3 regions of the Streptomyces europaeiscabiei genome follow, and region 2 is predicted to be linked to each of the others. Evidence: riboswitches for the same ligand, from Rfam matches in the RefSeq annotation. Region 2 holds a riboswitch; each other region holds the start of a gene.
The links. Region 2 has a riboswitch for cyclic di-AMP ahead of OG858_RS27565 (LysM peptidoglycan-binding domain-containing protein). Riboswitches for the same ligand answer to the same signal wherever they lie in the genome.
Positions count from the first base shown of each region.

Region 1: another riboswitch for cyclic di-AMP. It lies ahead of OG858_RS06760 (C40 family peptidase); the one in region 2 lies ahead of OG858_RS27565 (LysM peptidoglycan-binding domain-containing protein).
Region 3: another riboswitch for cyclic di-AMP. It lies ahead of OG858_RS38575 (LysM peptidoglycan-binding domain-containing M23 family metallopeptidase); the one in region 2 lies ahead of OG858_RS27565 (LysM peptidoglycan-binding domain-containing protein).

Region 1 is NZ_CP107841.1:1,615,599-1,621,693, forward strand. It holds gene OG858_RS06740 (RNA-guided endonuclease InsQ/TnpB family protein) at 1-570, opposite strand, end outside; gene tnpA (IS200/IS605 family transposase) at 621-1,049, shown strand; gene OG858_RS06750 (ATP-dependent Clp protease proteolytic subunit) at 1,283-1,969, shown strand; gene OG858_RS06755 (hypothetical protein) at 1,977-2,294, shown strand; cyclic di-AMP (ydaO/yuaA leader) riboswitch at 2,667-2,837, shown strand; gene OG858_RS06760 (C40 family peptidase) at 2,841-3,314, shown strand; gene OG858_RS06765 (DUF6328 family protein) at 3,520-3,741, shown strand; partial or broken gene OG858_RS06770 (DUF6328 family protein) at 3,750-3,809, shown strand; gene OG858_RS06775 (ATP-binding protein) at 3,957-4,415, opposite strand; gene OG858_RS06780 (helix-turn-helix domain-containing protein) at 4,663-5,523, shown strand; gene OG858_RS06785 (DUF397 domain-containing protein) at 5,533-5,757, shown strand; gene OG858_RS06790 (8-amino-7-oxononanoate synthase) at 5,815-6,095, opposite strand, start outside.
Region 2 is NZ_CP107841.1:6,297,161-6,303,255, reverse strand. It holds gene OG858_RS27575 (LolA family protein) at 1-598, opposite strand, end outside; gene OG858_RS27570 (polyprenyl synthetase family protein) at 1,454-2,464, opposite strand; cyclic di-AMP (ydaO/yuaA leader) riboswitch at 3,107-3,313, shown strand; gene OG858_RS27565 (LysM peptidoglycan-binding domain-containing protein) at 3,318-4,061, shown strand; gene OG858_RS27560 (Cof-type HAD-IIB family hydrolase) at 4,233-5,039, opposite strand; gene OG858_RS27555 (NAD(P)-binding domain-containing protein) at 5,314-6,095, opposite strand, start outside.
Region 3 is NZ_CP107841.1:8,878,004-8,884,098, forward strand. It holds gene OG858_RS38570 (alpha-galactosidase) at 172-2,247, shown strand; cyclic di-AMP (ydaO/yuaA leader) riboswitch at 2,549-2,707, shown strand; gene OG858_RS38575 (LysM peptidoglycan-binding domain-containing M23 family metallopeptidase) at 2,712-3,716, shown strand; gene OG858_RS38580 (hypothetical protein) at 3,909-4,469, shown strand; gene OG858_RS38585 (DUF6250 domain-containing protein) at 4,542-5,252, shown strand; gene OG858_RS38590 (SGNH/GDSL hydrolase family protein) at 5,458-6,095, shown strand, end outside.

The DNA of each region.
Region 1 (6,095 bases), 4.7 Mb from region 2:
GATGTTCTCGATGCCGAGGTCCACGCCGATGAAGCCGTCCGGCTCGTAACTCTCGGCCTCGGGCACGTCACAGGTGGCGACGAGGTAGAACACGCCGTCGCGCTGGATCAGGTCGGATTCGCCCTGCCGGTGCGCCTGGAGCGTCTTGAGCGCGTCGGCGGAGCAGGCGAAGCGGATGTTCCTGACTCGGCCGTCCACGGTCCAGACGGACACGGTCCGCTGGTCGTGCTGCCAGCTCAGACACCGGTCGTCATACGGCTGTGCGGCTTCGGGGCGAAAGGTGACCGGCTTGGACTCAGCCCTGCGGCGGCGCTTCGAGCCCTCCTTGCCGAGGTTCCCGGCACGGATGTTGGCCTTGAGCGTGGTGTACGAGTCGCGCACCTTCTTGATGACGTGTTGCGCGGCCTGCGCTCCCAGCCCACGGGTCTTGAGTTCGGCGTAGGTGTGCTTGCGCAGCTCGTACTCACGCGGCACACCGCGCTCGAACGCCACCTGTGACACCCAGTTCGCGGCATCGTTGACCGTGCGCAGGGTGCGCTCAAGCGCGGATGCCTGCACGGCGTCCGGCATGAGTTTGACCTGCGTCACGATCTTCACGAGAGTGATCGTAGCATTGATCTATGTCACCACGCTGGGAGCCAAACCCCGATATCCGCAGGGGCCGTAGCGTCGTCTGCACCCTGCATGCGCACTTGGTCTTCACCCCCAAGTACCGGCGCGGACCGTTCACCGACGAGATCCTTCGGCGCTGCGAAGAGGTCATGCGCGACGTGTGCACCGACTTCGGCGCGGAGCTGCGGGAGTTCAACGGCGAACGCGATCACGTCCACCTGCTCGTGCATTACCCGCCCAAGGTCGCCATCTCCCGGCTCGTCGGCTCCCTCAAGGGCGTCTCCGCCCGGCGCCTGCGGCAGGAGTTCCCCGGCCACATCCGCAAGTACCTGTGGGGTGAGCACTTCTGGTCGCCGTCCTACTTCGCCGCCTCATGCGGGGGCGCCCCGCTCGCCGTCATCAAGGAGTACATCGAGAACCAGAAACGTCCCGACTGAGGCCAACAGTGCAGACCCTGCACCCGTGCACGTCAGAGCAGTGTTAAGAAGCGCTTCCTCCCGGGCGTGAACGCCCGGGGTTCCGCGCTAGATCATGCTGAACTCGCCCCACCCGCACTCCACGGCACCCCGGACCACCCCGGTCCGGGGTGCCGTCATCCCTCCCCTCCCCTCCCCATCGCCTCGTACGCCCTGTACATTCTGTACAGAAGTCACTCAGAGGAGGCGCGCCCGTGCCCGCGAACCGACCGTCGGCCCGTCAACCGTCGACCCTTCAACCATCAGCCCTTCAACCGTCGGCCCGTCATGTGCTGCCCGAGTTCACCGAGCGCACCAGCGCGGGTCACCGAACGATGGATCCGTACTCGAAGCTGCTGGAGGAACGGATCGTGTTCCTCGGGACGCAGATCGACGACACGTCGGCGAACGATGTGATGGCGCAGTTCATGTACCTCGAGTACCAGTCGCCGGACCGCGACATCGCGCTGTACATCAACTCGCCCGGCGGCTCGTTCAGCGCGATGACGGCGCTCTACGACACCATCCGGTACGTCACCTGTGACGTGGAGACCATCTGCCTGGGGCAGGCGGGGTCGGCCGCCGCGGTGCTGCTGGCGGCGGGCACACCGGGCAAGCGGTTCATGCTGCCGGGGGCACGCGTGCTGATCCACCAGCCGACGGTGGCCGACCGGATCGAGGGGCAGGCGAGCGATCTGGTGATCCACGCCGAGGAGTTGACGCGCAACCGCCGGAAGGTGGAAGAGATGCTGGTCCGGCACACGGGGCAGAGCCCGGAGCGGGTCGGCGCCGACATCGGGCGGGACAAGTTCCTCGACGCCTGGGCGGCGGTGGAGTACGGCCTGGCCGACCGGGTGATCCAGAGCCGCAAGACCTCGCGCACGCTCCCCGGCGCGAGGTGAGGCGCGGATGCTCCCACCCGAACTGCCGCCGCTGCCCGCGCTCACACGCGCCGAGGCGGAGCTGGTCGACTGTTATCTGGACGTGGTCGATCTGCTCGGGCGGATCAATCCGGCTCGGCCGGGCGACACATACCGCGGACTGCGGGCGGCGCAGGCGCTCGTCGCCAAGGCGACCGCTCTGCGCGAGGCGCTCGAACTGATGCACAGGCGCGGGGAGAGTGAGGTGCACGCCCCGACACTCGCGCGTGCCCTGCGGGTCCTCGACGGCGAGCGCCGGGCCGGCCGCGTGGCACTGCCGCCGGAACCGGAGGACTCGCCCGCCTGAACCGATCCCGGGTCGCTCGCCGTACTACTGACGGAGTGTCCGGTCCGGCCTTCGAGCCCTCCGGACGGGCTACCGCGATCGACCCATCGGCCCATACGTCGTGAGGACCTGTGAAGTTGCGCAACACGCCTGGTACATGGCCGGAACGTCACATTCCCTTGCTGGTGCGGACCTCCTCGACCACTGGGACACACTTACCGAAAACACCCTGTCCACCCGAACGGGTGAGTGGTGAGTAAGACCACAAATCCCCGGTTCCGTTGGGATTTTCGGACTTCAGTGCGCCAAGATCCCTTCCTGACGACAAGCCCCCGCCGCAGCGGCGGGGCGATCCGGGTGGACGCCGAGTCCTGCCGCCGCCCGGATGACCGGTCGACAGAAGTGCATCGGCAGGAGTGGAGGACCCAAGCACGACGGGTCGCCGGAACGGTCAAGCCATGACCGCGCCGAGCAGCCCTTGGGGTGAAGCCGCGTCAGCGGCCGGGCAACTTCGCCAGCCCGAATCCGACAGGTCATCCTTCACAGGCGGCTGACGAAGGGTTGCGCATGTCTGCGCTGAATCGTGTCCCGTCGCTGTTGACCCGGGCCGGTACGGCCTCGGCTCTCACCATCGCCGCAGTGAGCGGCAGCATCGTGGTACCGGGCGTCGCATCCGACGCCGAGGCCGCCACCGTGGCGTCGAAGGCACTCAAGGTCGCGGCTTCCAAGAAGGGCTCCCCTTACAAGTACGGCGCCACGGGCCCGGGCAGGTTCGACTGCTCAGGGCTGACGCTCTACTCGTTCAAGAAGGCGGGCAAGAAGCTGCCCCGTACTGCTCAGCAGCAGTACAACAAGACGAAGCACATCTCCGCGGGCAACCGCAAACTCGGAGACCTCGTCTTCTTCCACTCGGGATCGAGCGTGTACCACGTCGGGATCTACGCAGGGAAGGGAAAGATCTGGCACTCGCCTAAGACGGGTGACGTCGTCCGGCTGCAGAAGCTCTGGACGAAGAGCGTCTGGTACGGCCGGGTCCGCTGACTCACCGTCGGGGGCGGCGGGGCTCTCCGCCGCCCCCGACGGGCGTGTCACGGCCGGAGGTGGCTACGTTCGCCTGTGGCCGAAGAACGCTCCCACCCCGCACATAACGAGACACCCCCCGCGACGCACATGACGAGCCCCCCGTCGAACGCGCCGGCCGCAGTTTCTCCGAGCCGCTCCAGGAGTTGCGGTCACCCGGAGCGGGGTGCAGATCCTCTTCGCGTTCCTGCTCACGCCGGCCTTCACACCGCGCTTCCCGGCTCCGGACTCCGTACCTTGCGCCACCTACGTGGTGACCCTGCCGCCGACGGTCTTCACGGCGACGCCCTTCACCGCCCCGGCCGCCCCTGCGCCGCTCGCTCTTCCGGCAGAACGCCGAGCCCCGTCATCGCGCAGGCCTCCTGCCGGCCGACCACCGTCGGCCTGATCGTACTGATGCCTGCCGTCACCGGATCCGTCCTGCTCGTCGTGGACGTGACCCTCGGCCGGAAGGCCGGGATCACCGCCGGGGCCGGCAGGCTCCTCGCGCGCCTGATCCTGTGGGCCGTGCTCCCGAAGCCGGTGCGACGCCCCTCCGACCTCGACACCACGCCGACCGCGACACCACACCGACGTCGGCACCCGCCCCGGAGGAACGCGCCGTCAGGTCTCCTGTGGACCGCCTGCGGTGACCGGCTGTACGGGGGCCGTCCACGGAAGTTCGATCGCCACCGTCTTGCCGCCCTCCCGGGTGGGTCTGACGCTCAGTCTGCCGCCGAACTCGGCCGTCAGCCAGCGAATGATGACCATGCCCCGGCCGTTGTCCTGCTGGACGGCGGCCGGCAGACGTTTCGGAAAGCGTGGATGGCTGTCGGTGACACCGATGCGCAGGTGCTCGTCCCGGTCGAGCGCGAGGTCCACGGTGAAGGTGGGCGACTGCCCCAGCGTGTGCTGGACGGCGTTGGTGGCGAGTTCGGACACGATCAGGCGCACGGTGTCCGCGATGTCCGTGTCGCCCGGCAGGCCCCATTCGGCGAGCACACTGGCGACGTAGTTCCGGGCTGCGGACACCGAGGCGGGATCGCTCGGCAGAGTGACGGATGCTTCCAGGTGATCTGCCATGGCGAGGCGTCCCTTTCCCACGGGACCGGTGTCCGACAGGGAGCGGATGGTTCGACTACGGTCCCGGACTGGTGCTTCGCGCCAGACTGCCACTACCTGGGCCGTGTCGAGGGGCGATCCACCAAGATGTGCATATATCTGTCGCTCGAAGCGGTGAACCATCCGACGGCCGACCGTATTTGGGTGGGGTTTTCGTCCATCCTCTGTCGTCACCCCGACTTCGCGCGCCGGGCGGAAGGAGAAACCCATGCAGTACGGTCCGGCGGTGCGCCGCCGCAAGCTCGGTGCGGAGTTGCGCGTCCTGCGCACCCGTTCCGCGCTCACCAGTATCGAGGCGGCCCTTCGCGTGGGCTGGCACCAGTCCAAGGTGAGCCGGATCGAGACGGGCGCCAGCGGGGTGAAGCCCGCGGACGTACGCAAGCTGCTCGACGCGTACGGGGTGGACGACACCGAGTTACGGGAGCTGCTCCTGGCGTTGGCGGGCTCCGAGGACGGCGGCGGGCGGCACAACTGGTGGCACGCGTACCGGGGCGTACTGCCGCCGACGTACCGGGACTTCATCAGCCTGGAGTCGCAGGCCGGGGGGATGCGGACGCTGGAGACCTCGGTGGTGCCGGGTCTGCTGCAGATCCCCGAGTACGCGCGGGCGGTGACACGGGCCGCGGTGGAGGGGCTGGAAGACGACAAACTGGACGCGCTCGTGGAGGTGCGGCTCGCACGGCAGGAAGTTCTGCGCGGGAAGCCGCCGATGGAGCTGAGCGCCGTGCTCGACGAGAGCGTTCTCCGACGTGAGGTGGGCGGTCCCGAGATCATGGCCCGGCAGCTGGTCCGTCTGGTCGAGGCGGCGCGGCTGCCTCAGGTGCGACTGCAGGTACTCCCGTTCACTGCCGGGGCGCACATCGGCGTCACCGGACCTTTCGTAATTTTCTCATTTCCGAGCACATCCGATCTGGACGTGGTTGTTCTCGACCACTTGACGAGTAGCCTCTATCTCGAACGGAAAGAAGACCTCAAGGCGTATGTCGAGGCCTTCAACACCCTTCAGATCCACGCCCTTTCGCCCGAGGACTCGTTGGATTACATCGCCGGGCTAGCCGCCGGCGCGTAAGGAGGCACCATGTCCGCTCTGCCTCGGAACGTACCCACCAGTACCGAACTGCTCGGAGTGCGATGGCTGCGCAGCAGCCGCAGTACAGGGATGAACAACTGTGTGGAGACGGCCCGTCCCTGGTCCGGCCGCTGGGCCGGCCTGGTCGCCGTACGCGACTCGAAGAACACGGCGGGGCCCGCCCTGCTGTTCGACCCCGATGCCTGGGAGGGATTCATCACCACGCTGCGGTGACCACCACCGACAGCGTTCGTACTTCCGCTTACGGCGACGCTCGGCCGGGACGCCGACTCACGGTCGCGTATCGCCGACGATCCGCACGGCTCGGTCGATCTGCCCCTCCGTGAGATCCGCGCGGGCCGTCAACCGCAGCCGCGAGACGCCGTCGGGTACCGACGGTGGGCGGAAACAGCCGACGGCGAGACCCGCCGCCCGGCAGTCCGCCGCCCACCGGACCGCCTGATCCGGCGACGGCGCGCGTACGGACACCACGGCGGCGTCGGGCCGCACCGCTTCATGGCCCGACGCCGTCAGCCGTGTGTGCAGCTCCCTCGCCACCGCGCGAGCCCGCG
Region 2 (6,095 bases):
GGGCGCCCTTGCCCGCATCGCCGCCCTTGCCCTTGCCCTTGCCCTCCGGGCCGGCCTCGGTCGCGTGGTACACCTCGTTCGAGGCGCTGTCGTACGCCCACAGGTCGTCGCCGTTGTGGATGACGCTGTACTCGGCGGCGTCGTCCAGCAGCGACAGCTTCTGCTTGTCGGGTCCGTCGGTGGCGACCCGCAACGTGTGGGTGCCGGTGGCGAGTTCGAGGAGCTTGGCGGAGGGGTCGGCGGCCGATCCACCGTCACCCCCGGAGGGCCCCTGCGAGGCGAGGCCGCCCACGAGACCACCCAGGTCGGGCAGGCCCAGGTCCGTGGTGATCTTCACCGTGCCGGACACCTGCTGTACGTCCGAGGCGGCGATCTTCTCGATGAGTTCCTGCGCGCTGATCTTCGGCAGATCGGGGTCACCGGAGCCGGCGAAGGCCGGAACGAGCCCGATCGTCGCCGCGGCCACGCCCAGCACGGTGACCGGGACGACGTACCGCGCGGCCTTGCGTCGTCGTGCCGAACGCGTCTCCTCGGCCTCGGCCGCGAGCGCGGCGGCGTCGCCGGACCGGGCGCTGTCGTCGGTTTCGTACGGTGCCATGTGTGCCTTACCTCCGTCGTCGGCGGCGGCGTCTACTCGTAGCCGCCATTCTCACCCGAATCGGTGAGGAGTGGTGATACCCATCTGACCAAATCGGCCGACGGGAATCGTCAGACTCGGGGCTCAACTCCGTGTACTGCTACGGGATGACATGGCGACCTGCGAGGGACTACATGGCGAGGCGGCGCCTACCCGCACCCCGTAGGGGTCGTCAGGGGTGGCGGCGTCGGCGCTGCGGAAGCCGAGGATCCCGGCGGTGCGAAGCCGGAGGATCCCGGCGATGCTCGTCGGCAGCCCGCGGTGTTTGGCGGGCTGTGTGATCTGAGGTGCGACTCGGGGCTGTCGCGGTCGCCGTGCGGCAGCTTGGAGACGAGCGATCCGGTGCCCCGCCCTCCCGGCGACCACCCTCCCGAAAACCGGCCTGGTGACCGACCCGGTGACCGTCCTCCGGCGACCGGGGGGCATCACGTCGAGCCGCCCGCGCACCGCTCGGAGCCGGCGCGGCACCAGGCGAACGTGCCGGCGGGCCAGGCCAGGCCGTGCCGCACCGGGATCCCCTGGTGGTCCCCCGGCTTCCGCTGTCCGCGGCCGCCGGGATCACGGTGGCGGCACCGGCCGACGTCGCCGGCCGCCGCGATGCCGGGGACGATCAGACCCTCGCGACGCGAGTGTGCGCCACGGAAGATCCCATGATCCTGCCGGACGGATCCGGGAAGACGGCAGTGGCTAACCGGCACGGTGCCGGACGGATCCGGGAAGACGGCAGTGGCTAACCGGCACGGTGCCGGACGGATCCGGGAAGACGGCAGTGGCTAACCGGCACGGTGCCGGACGGATCCGGGAAGGCGGGCGGGGCTAACCGGCGCGGTGCACCACCGCGTCGCACAGCTCCACCAGCGCCGCCTTCGCGTCGCACTCCGGCAGCGGCGCCAGGGCGGCCCGCGCCTCCTCGGCGTAGCGGACCGTGTCGCGACGGGCCTGCTCCAGCGCGGGGTGGACGCGCAGCCGGGCCAGTGCCTCGGCGTGGCGGGCGTCGTCGGTGAGGTCGGAGTCGAGCAGCTCGCACAGGGCGATGTCGTCCGGCAGCCCCAGCCGCCCCGCCCGCTCACGCAGTCGCAGCACCGGCATGGTCGGCACACCCTCACGGAGATCCGTGCCGGGCGTCTTGCCGGACTCGTGCGAGTCGGAGGCGATGTCGAGGACGTCGTCGGCGAGCTGGAAGGCGACGCCGAGGCGCTCCCCGTACTGGGTCAGCACGTCGACCACGGTCTCGTCGGCGCCCGCCATCAGCGCGCCGAGCCGCCCGGCGACCGCGACCAGCGACCCGGTCTTGCCGCCCAGCACGTCGAGGTAGTGGTCGATCGGGTCGCGTCCGTCGCGCGGCCCGGCGGTCTCCAGGATCTGCCCGGTGACCAGCCTTTCGAACGCCTCGGCCTGGATGCGGACGGCGTCGGGGCCGAGGTCGGCGAGGACGTGCGAGGCGCGGGCGAAGAGGAAGTCACCGGTCAGCACGGCCAGGGAGTTGTCCCAGCGGGCGTTGGCGCTCGGCACGCCGCGGCGCACCTCGGCCTCGTCCATCACGTCGTCGTGGTACAGCGTGGCGAGATGCGTCAGCTCGACCACCACCGCCGAGGGCACGACACCCGGCGCGTACGGGTCGCCGAACTGCGCCGCGAGCATCACCAGCAGCGGCCGGAACCGCTTGCCGCCCGCGCGCAGCAGATGCTGGGCGGCCTCCTGGATGAACGGGACCGCACTCTTGGTCGCCTCCAGCAGACCCTCCTCGACGGCCGCCATTCCGGCCTGGACATCGGCTTCGAGAGCCTGGTCCCGCGCGCTCAGCCCAAACGGCTCGACGACGGTCACGAGGGTTCTCCTGTCTGCTGACGTCTAATGACGGTCACACGGTCGGTCTAGGTCGCTCTCACAGTCGATGACAAAGTTTGTCGATCTGTCGCTGTCATCACCCGAGTCAGCGTATCCGGTCACCTTTCGATCACCACGAGCGCCCACGGGTTCGCCCCGGGTGGTAAGGGACCGCACTCCCCATATTCTTGATCAACTGATACGCGCCGATATCCACCGACGCGCATGCCGGACCCGCCCGCCACGGCCAGCGACGGGTACCCGCCCCTCCCCCGGAGACGCCCACACACCCCCGGCCGGCCGTATCCGCGCCCGCAGACCAGCCGTTTTCCACCCATATGCGCCCCACCAGCCCGGCCCGAGTTGACCGATTTGCCGCTTACCCGGCACTTCTCCGGACTTCTCCCGTGAGTTGGGTCACGGGCACCCCGCGCGGGACCCTCGCCCCACGTCGGCGACTTTCCCTTTGCGGTAGGCAAGTTGAGTCGCGAACGACACCCGAAGCCGGGGGCCGAATCGCATCAAACTCAAGGTCAACTGGATCAAAGCGCCAAATCAGGACTTGTTCCGGTCGTGTGCTCTCGCATACGTTCACACCTCGTCCGGACGGACCGCCGAATCCTGCCGCCGCCCCGGACTCCCCACCCATCACCACTCATCCACGCACGGCAGGAGCGGGGGACCCAGGTAAGCCGTCGGTCCGATTTTCCCCATTCGGACCGGCTTGGGGTGAAGCCACGCGCAGTCCCAGCGGACGCCGCACGCACAGCGACCGCCGGGACGACACGCACGGCCGGGCATCTCCAGTCCGAACCCGACAGCTCACCCCGTAGGCGACGGAGAGGAATTCGCCATGCCCGCACAAGGCAAACACCGCCGCCCCAGAAGCAACGCGCTGACCCGTGGCATCGTCGCCGCCGGAGCGGGCGGGGCCGCACTGGCCCTCCCGCTCACGGTCGCCACGACCGCGAACGCCGCCACCCCGGCCCAGGCCGTCACCTCCGTACAGTCGGCCCCGCAGTCCGCGCCCGCCGCGGCGCAGCCCGCCTCCCGGACGTACACCGTGGTCTCCGGTGACACGCTCTCCTCCATCGCACGGAAGCACCACACCAAGGGCGGCTGGCAGCGGCTCTACAAGGACAACCGCACGACCATCGGCGACAACCCCGCGCTGATCCGGCCGGGCCTGAAGCTGAAGCTGAACGCGACGAAGTCGTCCACGGCGCAGAAGTCCTCGACGGCCTCCACCGCCACGCAGGCGTCGGTCAAGACCTACGCGAACAACCTCGACGGCTGGATCCGCGAGTCGCTGGACATCATGGCGCAAAAGGGAATTCCCGGGACGTACAACGGGATCTACCGCAACATCATCCGCGAGTCGTCGGGCAACCCGCAGGCCATCAACAACTGGGACTCCAACGCCGCCGCGGGCACCCCGTCGAAGGGCCTCCTCCAGGTCATCGACCCGACGTTCGCCGCGTACCACGTGTCCGGCACCCCGTACGACCCCTACGACCCGGTCGCGAACATCACGGCGGCGTGCAACTACGCCGCCGACCGGTACGGCTCGATCGACAACGTCTTCGGCGCGTACTGAGCCTCCGGCTCCCCCTTCTCCACGCTGTTCTGTTCCCCTGGGCCGGCGGGCCCAGGGGAACAGTCATGCGTGGGAGGAACCGTTCACCGAAGGACGGTTCGCGCCGGAGCCGTTACAGGAGGAGCAGTCATAGGGGGGTCGTCACGGGAAGAGCCGTCACGGCAAGAGCCGTCACGGGAAGAGCTTCTCCAGCACCACCGCGATGCCGTCGTCCTCGTTGGAGAGGGTCACCTCGTCGGCGACGGCCTTGAGTTCGGGGTGGGCGTTGGCCATGGCGACCCCGTGCGCGGCCCAGTCGAACATCGGGATGTCGTTGGGCATGTCACCGAAGGCGATGGTCCGGTCCGGGGTCAGTCCGAGATGCTCGGCGGCCAGGGCGAGGCCCGTCGCCTTGGTGATGCCGCATGGCTGGAGTTCGACGGTGCCGGGCCCCGACATGGTGACCGTCGCCAGCGAACCGACCGCCATGCGCGCCGCCGAGGCCAACTCGTCGTCGGACAGGTAGGGATGGCGCAACAGCACCTTGCTGATCGGCTCGCACCACAGGTCGTCCCGGCGCGGCACCCGCACGGCGGGCAGCGTGGGGTGCGGCATGAGGTAGCCGGGCTCGATCAGGGTGAGGCCGTCGACGCCGTCCTGGTCGACGGCGGCGTACACCTGTCCGACCTCCGCCTCGATCTTGCCGAGCGCGGTCTCGGCGAGTTCACGGTCCAGGGTGACGGACCAGAGCAGCCGGTCCGCGCCGTGGTCGTACAACTGCGCGCCCTGCCCGCACACCGCGAGCCCCCTGCTGCCGAGGTCCTCCAGCAGTGGTCGCACTCTCGGTGCCGGCCGTCCCGTCACCACGAGGTGCTGAGCACCGGCCTCCGTGGCCCGCGCCAGCGCGGCGAGGGACCGGTCGGAGAGCGTGTCGTCACTGCGCAGGAGCGTTCCGTCCAGGTCAGTGGCGATGAGTGAATATGCGGTGGGTGCGGCCATGATCAGAGAATACGGATGCGGCGCCCCATCGGTTCGACGCGAACCGGACGACGTCCGGCATCCCGACCGCCACAGGGTGCCGCCATGTCAACGCCCGTTGCCCGAACGCGAGTTCACGGAGCCGGGCGGAGGTCGCGCCGCTCGAAACGGCCGCAGGCCCTGAAAGGGGCGCGGGACGGTATCGACATGCTGCTCCGCCGCGGGGGTGCGAACAACCCCCCGCACCCCCGCCCCCCGAGACGCACCAACCCACCCGGGGCGTCCGGGATTCAGCTCACCCGTGCGCCGCCGCTAGATGCCGGGCCAACCGGGGCGAGGCGAACTCGGTCCCGCACACGAACCGCATCACCGGCCCGTACGACGCCGCCGCCGGCAACCCCGTGAAGTACAGCCCCCGTATCGACGACCGGAAGCCGGCCCCGAGCACCGGTGTCCCCCGGCTCACCTCCAGCTCCGTACGGATATCGTGCCCGAGGAAGCCCATCGCGCCGAGGTCGACGCGGTACCCGGTCGCCGCGATGACATGGTCCGCGGCCACCTCCTCGATACGGCCCTCGTGTCCCCGCAGGGCCAGCAGCGGGCGCCCGTCGACGACACCGGCCCGCACGATCCGGTCCACCTCCCGCACCTCGACCCGCCCCTCGAAGCGCTCCCGCAGCCACCACGCGCCCAGCGGCCCGAGCACCCGGCGGACCAGGAAGTGCCGGGTGGTGGCGGGCAGGTACCGGTACGGGTGGGGGTAATAGGAGAGCGCGTACAGCGACCAGGCCCGCCCGAACGGCGACTCGGGGCGCAGCCGCGGCTGGTTCCACGGGGGCGCGCCGAAGGCCACCGCGCCCCGGCCGCGCGCCACCACACGCACCCGCGCGCCGGCCTCGGCCGCCAGTACCGCCGTCTCCAGGGCGGACTGCCCCGCGCCCACGACGATCAGCTCCTTGTCCCTGAACCGGCTCAGCCCGGGGTGCTGGGAGCTGTGCGAGACGGGCCCCGTGGGGGCGGGTCCGTCCACGGCCGCACCCGCCAGCTCGGCCGGCAGATGTGCCAGCCCGAACAGTC
Region 3 (6,095 bases), 2.6 Mb from region 2:
TGCGTACGCCAATGAGTTGTCCACAGGGGCCGTGGCGGGGGCTCGCCCGTACTTGTCCACAGGCGCTGAGGAAGGCGCGGTGGACGTTGTCCACAGGTGCCGTCGAGCGCCCGGAGCGACCTGCGATGATGTTGAAGCCCGATTACGCCTGTTCGAATCTGTGGGGTCTTGATGTTGGAAATCGGCGCAGACGGCCGGACCTGGCTTCTCACCGGGCCCAGAAGCAGCTATGCCCTGCGGCTCACGGAGAACGACGAACTGCTGCACCTGCACTGGGGTCCCCGGATCGCGCTCGCTGACGTCGAGGAACTGGCCGCCCGGCAGCAGCTGCCGTACTGGCCGTTCGAGGCCCCGGTCGACGGACACGAGGAGTACCCCGTCGAGGGCGGTCCCCGTTTCACCCGTCCCGCCCTCTCCGTGCGCACGGACGAGCGGCGCGGCACCGAGTGGACCTTCCGGGAGTACGAGGCCGACGGCGACGAGCTGCGGCTGCGGTTCACCGACGACGGACTCGGGATCACGCTGCACTACCGGCTGCGCGACGACGTGATCGAGCGCTGGGTGACCCTCGTCAACGACGGGCCGGCGGTGGAGCTGCTGAGGGCCGACTCGGCGACCTGGACGCTGCCGTCGCGCGTCGAGGAGACCTGGCGGCTGTCCCAGCTGCACGGGCGATGGGCGGCCGAGTCCCGGCTCCTGCGCGGGGACCTCGCCTACGGCGAGAAGGTCATCGGCAGTCGGCGCGGGCACACCGGGCACCAGCACCTGCCCTGGGTCGCGCTCGACACCGACGCCACCGAGGAGCGCGGCGAGGTCTACGGCTGCGCCCTCGGCTGGTCGGGGTCCTGGCGGATCGCGGTGGCTCAACTCGCGGACGCGCGCGTGCAGATCACCGGCGGCGCCGGATACGACGAGTCCGGACTGCTGCGGCTGGACACGGGGGAGACGTTCACCACGCCCGTCTTCGCCGGCCTGTGGAGCGACGCAGGCTTCGGCGGGGCGAGCCGCGCCTGGCACGCGTACCAGCGGACGTACATCATCCCGGACGCGGACCAGGACCGGCCGGTGCTCTTCAACTCCTGGGAGGCCACCGAGTTCGACATCTCCGAGGAACAGCAGGGGACGCTCGCGCGGCGGGCGGCGGCCATCGGGGTCGAGCTGTTCGTCGTGGACGACGGCTGGTTCGGGGCGCGTACGAGCGACCGCGCCGGCCTCGGCGACTGGACACCCAATCCGGACCGCTTCCCGAAGGGGCTGAAGCCGCTCGCCGACTATGTGCACGCCCTGGGGATGCAGTTCGGCATCTGGGTCGAGCCCGAGATGGTCAACCCGGACAGCGAGCTGTACCGGGCGCACCCCGAATGGGCACAGTTCCAACCGGGACGAAAGAGGACGGAGCTGCGCAATCAGCTCGTACTCAACCTCGCGCGCGAGGACGTCCAGGAATACCTCTGGGAACGGCTGGACGCGCTGTTGTCCAGCGCGCCGATCGACTATGTGAAGTGGGACTTCAACCGCTGCTTCACGGATGCCGGCTGGCCCGGAGAGCCGTACCCGCAGAAGCTGTGGGTCGAGCACGTGCGCGCCTTCTACGCGCTGCTGGACCGGCTGCGGGCCGCGCACCCGGGAGTGGCGTTCGAGTCGTGCTCGGGCGGCGGCGGCCGGATCGACCTCGGGGTGATGGCCCGGACGGACCAGGTGTGGACGTCCGACAACACCGATCCGCTCGACCGGCTCGCCATCCAGCACGGCTTCAGCCAGATCCACCCGGCCCGGACCATGGCCGCGTGGGTCACCGACAGCCCGAACAACCAGCTCAACGGCCGGGTCAGCTCGCTGCGGTTCCGCTTCGTCAGTGCCATGGCGGGTGTGCTCGGCGTCGGCGGCGACCTCACCGAGTGGACGGAGGAGGAACTGGCCGAGGCGGGGAGCTGGGTCGGGCTGTACAAGGAGATCCGGCCGGTTGTGCAGCGCGGCGACCTCTACCGGCTGCGGCCGCCGACGGGCGGACTGAGTGCCGTGCAGTACGTCCACGGCGACGAGGTCGTCGTCCTCGCCTGGCTCCAGGCCCAGCACTACGGCGAGCCGTCGGCCCCGCTCCGGCTGCGCGGACTCGACCCGACGGAAACGTACGAGTGCCGTGAAACGGGTGAAATGCATCGAGGTGCGGTGCTGTTGCACCACGGGCTGCGGACAGGACTGCGCGGTGACCTCGATGCGACGGTTATCCGCCTACGTCGTACTTGAGTGATCTGTCCGAAATGCAGCCGTAATTCCAACAAGCCCTGTAATAAAGCCTACTGGCACGTAGGTGCGTGAGCAGCGTCATATTCGTGACGTTCCGCTGTCGCCATGTTCACGTAATTCGTATGTGCTTACAGGGCGTTGGGCAACATTCAAGACCGGTCCTTTACGGAGTGTAATCGTGAATTGATGTAAGGATCAGGGGGGAAGACGCACAGGAAGTCCCAATGGTTGTCTCTGTGGGCACAAGTCGCTTACGTTCGGCGTCAATCCGGACGGACGCCCAATCCTGCCGCCGACCGGAGCCGCGTACCGACCCGATCCACGGCAGGAGCGGGGGACCCACAGGTAGTACCGCCTGTTCCGGTCTCCGGAACGGCTAGGGGTAAAGCCGTGCGCAAGCACGGCCGGACATCTCCAGTCCGCACCCGACAGCTCACCTCGCAGGCGCCGGAGAGGAATTCGCCATGCCCGCGAAGGGTAAGCACCGCCGTCCGAAGTCCCAGCGTTTCACCCGCTCGATCGCCGCCGCCGGGACCGGTGGCGCGGCGCTCGCGCTGCCGCTGATCGGAGCCGCCGGCGCCCACGCCGCGACCCCGACGGCCGCCGTTTCCGGTGTGTCCGAGAAGGCCGCCACGATCGCCACCGAGAAGGCCGCGGCCGAGGCGGGCGCACGGATCGAGCAGGCCGAGAAGGCCGCGCAGGCGGAGAAGACCGCCACCAAGAAGGCGGCGACCAAGACCTACTCGGTGAAGGTCGGCGACTACCTCTCGAAGATCGCGGACGAGCAGGACGTCGAGGGGGGCTGGAAGCAGCTCTACTCGGACAACCGCGAGAAGATCGGCTCCGACCCGTCGCTCATCCACCCGGGGCTGAAGCTGTCGATCGGCGGGCAGGCCGCGTCGGGCGGTACGTCGCAGTCGTCGAAGCCGCAGCTGTCGCAGTCCTCGACGGCCGCCGGGTCCTCCCAGTCGTCGAAGTCCGCAGACTCCGCGAAGCAGGAGTCGAAGGACACCCAGGCGTCGACCTCCACGTCGAGCGGCCAGTCCTCGTCGTCCAACAGCTCCGGCTTCAGTCTGCCCATCCAGGGCGCCACCGTCGGCACCGCGTACAAGACCGCCGGCAGCATGTGGTCCAGCGGGTACCACACGGGCGTCGACTTCGTGGCCCCCACCGGGACCACCCTCAAGTCCGTGGGTGCGGGCACCGTCGTCTCCGCCGGCTGGGGCGGCGCGTACGGCAACCAGGTCGTCATCAAGCTCGCCGACGGCTACTACGCCCAGTACGCCCACCTGTCCTCGATCTCCGTCTCCGCGGGGCAGTCCGTGAGCGGCGGCCAGCAGATCGGTCTCTCCGGCGCGACCGGCAACGTCACCGGGCCGCACCTGCACTTCGAGATCCGCACCACCCCCAACTACGGCGCGGACATCGACCCGCTGGCCTACCTTCGCTCGAAGGGCGTCAGCGTCTGAGGCGCAGCCGCACGACCGCACCGAAGGCCGGCCCCCGTGATCCGCGGGGCCGGCCTTCGGCGTTCCCGGAGAGTCGGCCTTCTTCCGTGTCGGCTGCCCCCGCCACGGCCCCTGGCGAGGCGTGATCACCGTATTGCGATCTCGTGGCATGGCTGATCAAAGTCTCGACAGGTATGTGAATGAGCGGACACAGTGGTCTCCGTAAGCGCTTTCTACGCCTTGGGGGTCTTCGTGTCCGGCGTCGACCGACGCACTGCCGTCAAGAGCCGCGTCCTCGTGAGCGCTGCGGTGGCCGTGCGGCTTCCGGCCCGGGCCGCTGCGCCCGCTCTCGCCTCCGGTGAGCCGGGCGTGGTGCGTCCCGATGACCGGCGGCTCGTCTCCGACGGCCACTGGAGCCGCACCGCCGAGGCCGCCACCGTCGACTCCGGCTCCCGGCCGCCCTTCCGGTTCACCGGTGGCGGCGTCCGCGCCCTGTTCGGCGTCGCGTCGGTCACCTTGCCCGCGCAGATCCACGTGTCGGCGGACGGCGGCCCGAAACGGTTGTACGCCGTCGGCCGGAGCGGACCCGACTCGCGCAAGGGCCGGGCCGCGTCCTCCTGTTCCTCCTGTTCCTCCTGTTCTTCCTGCGGTTTCACCTGCAACGCGGACACCGGCGCAGCAACCGACGTCGCGGGCAGGACAGGGTGGGATTCCCCGCCCTCGGCGAACAGTCGGTGCCGGAAGGGCAGCACCGCCCCCACCGCGGTCGAGTGACCGCGGACCTCACCCCACATGGGCTGGAATCCCCCTCTTTTTGGAGCGGGTGAATGTCAAAGAAGGAGCGTCATGACCACTCGCAGAGCCTTCGGGACCCTTGCCGCCGGCGCGGCCCTCGCGGCGCTCGCCCCGGCGGGGACGGCGTCCGCGAGCCGCCGCCGCGGCCGGCTGATCGCCGCCGACGACTTCCGGCACGGGCTCGGGCAGTGGGCCCTGGAGTTGGAGAGGGGCGGGGCGGTCACGGCCTCGCGCGGGGTGCTGGATGTCGACGTGCCCGCCGGAGCCACGGTCTGGTTCAAGCGGAAGCTGGCAGGGCCGTACGTCGTCGAGTACACGGCCACGCCGGTCTCCGCGGGCGGGGTCAACGACCGGGTCTCCGATCTCAACAACTTCTGGAACGCCGTCGATGTGCGGTCGCCCGATGATCTTTTCGCCACCCGGCGTGGGGGCGCGCTCGCCGAGTACGACCATCTGAAGACGTACTACGTCGGGTACGGCGCCAACACGAATACGACCACGCGGTTGCGTCGGTACGTCGGTGAGGCGGGTGTGCGGCCGTTGATCTACGACTACACCGAGCCGCTGCTCGTCGCGAACGAGCCGAACCGCGTCCGGATCGTCTCCGACGGCTCGAAGGTCCAGTGGTGGAACAACGGGCGGCTCGTCTTCGACCACGTCGATCCCGCGCCGTACACGGGTGGGCATTTCGCCTTCCGCACCACCTGGAGTCACTTCCGGATCGAGGACTTCCGGGTGTGGAGGCCGGGCGGTCGGCACTGAGCGGTCGGCCGGACCGGGATGGTCGAGGGAGAGGGTCGGGGTGGCGGGGTGCCGCCGTCCCGGCCCGGTGTATTCCGGATTGACCCAAAACTTACCCGTGGCCTATCTCACCGACCGTCAACCCCTTATTACGGTCGCGTAGGTCACATCGGAAGGTGAATCATGGGCCGATGTGGCAGACGATTCGAAGAATGACAGCAGATCAATGATCGGGTCGTACGTGGCGGTGGGGGACAGCTTCACCGAGGGCGTGGGCGATCCCGGGCCCGACGGGCGGTTCGTCGGCTGGGCCGACCGGTTCGCGGTGCTTCTCGCGGACCGGGTGCCCGAGGGCGATTTCGGTTACACCAACCTGGCTGTGCGGGGGAAGCTCCTCGACCAGATCGTGGCGGACCAGGTGCCGAGGGCTCTGGAGCTCGCGCCCGATCTGATCTCCTTCTGCGCGGGCGGCAACGACATCATCCGGCCGGGCACCGATCCCGACGAGGTCGCCGAGAGGTTCGAGCGGGCGGTGTCCAGGCTCACTTCGGCCGTCGGTACGGTCATGGTGACCACCGGGTTCGACACCCGTGACGTCCCGGTGCTGAGGCACATGCGGGGCAAGATCGCCACGTACAACCTGCATGTGCGGGCCATCGCCGACCGGTACGGGTGTCCTGTGCTGGACCTGTGGTCCCTGAAGACGGTCCAGGACCGGCGGGCCTGGGACCTCGACCGGCTGCACCTGTCGCCGGAGGGGCACACGCGGGTCGCCCTGCGGGCGGGGCAGGTGCTGGGCGTGGACATTCCGGCCGACCCCGATCAGCCGTGGCCTCCGCTGCCGCCGCGCGGCACGCTCGAGAT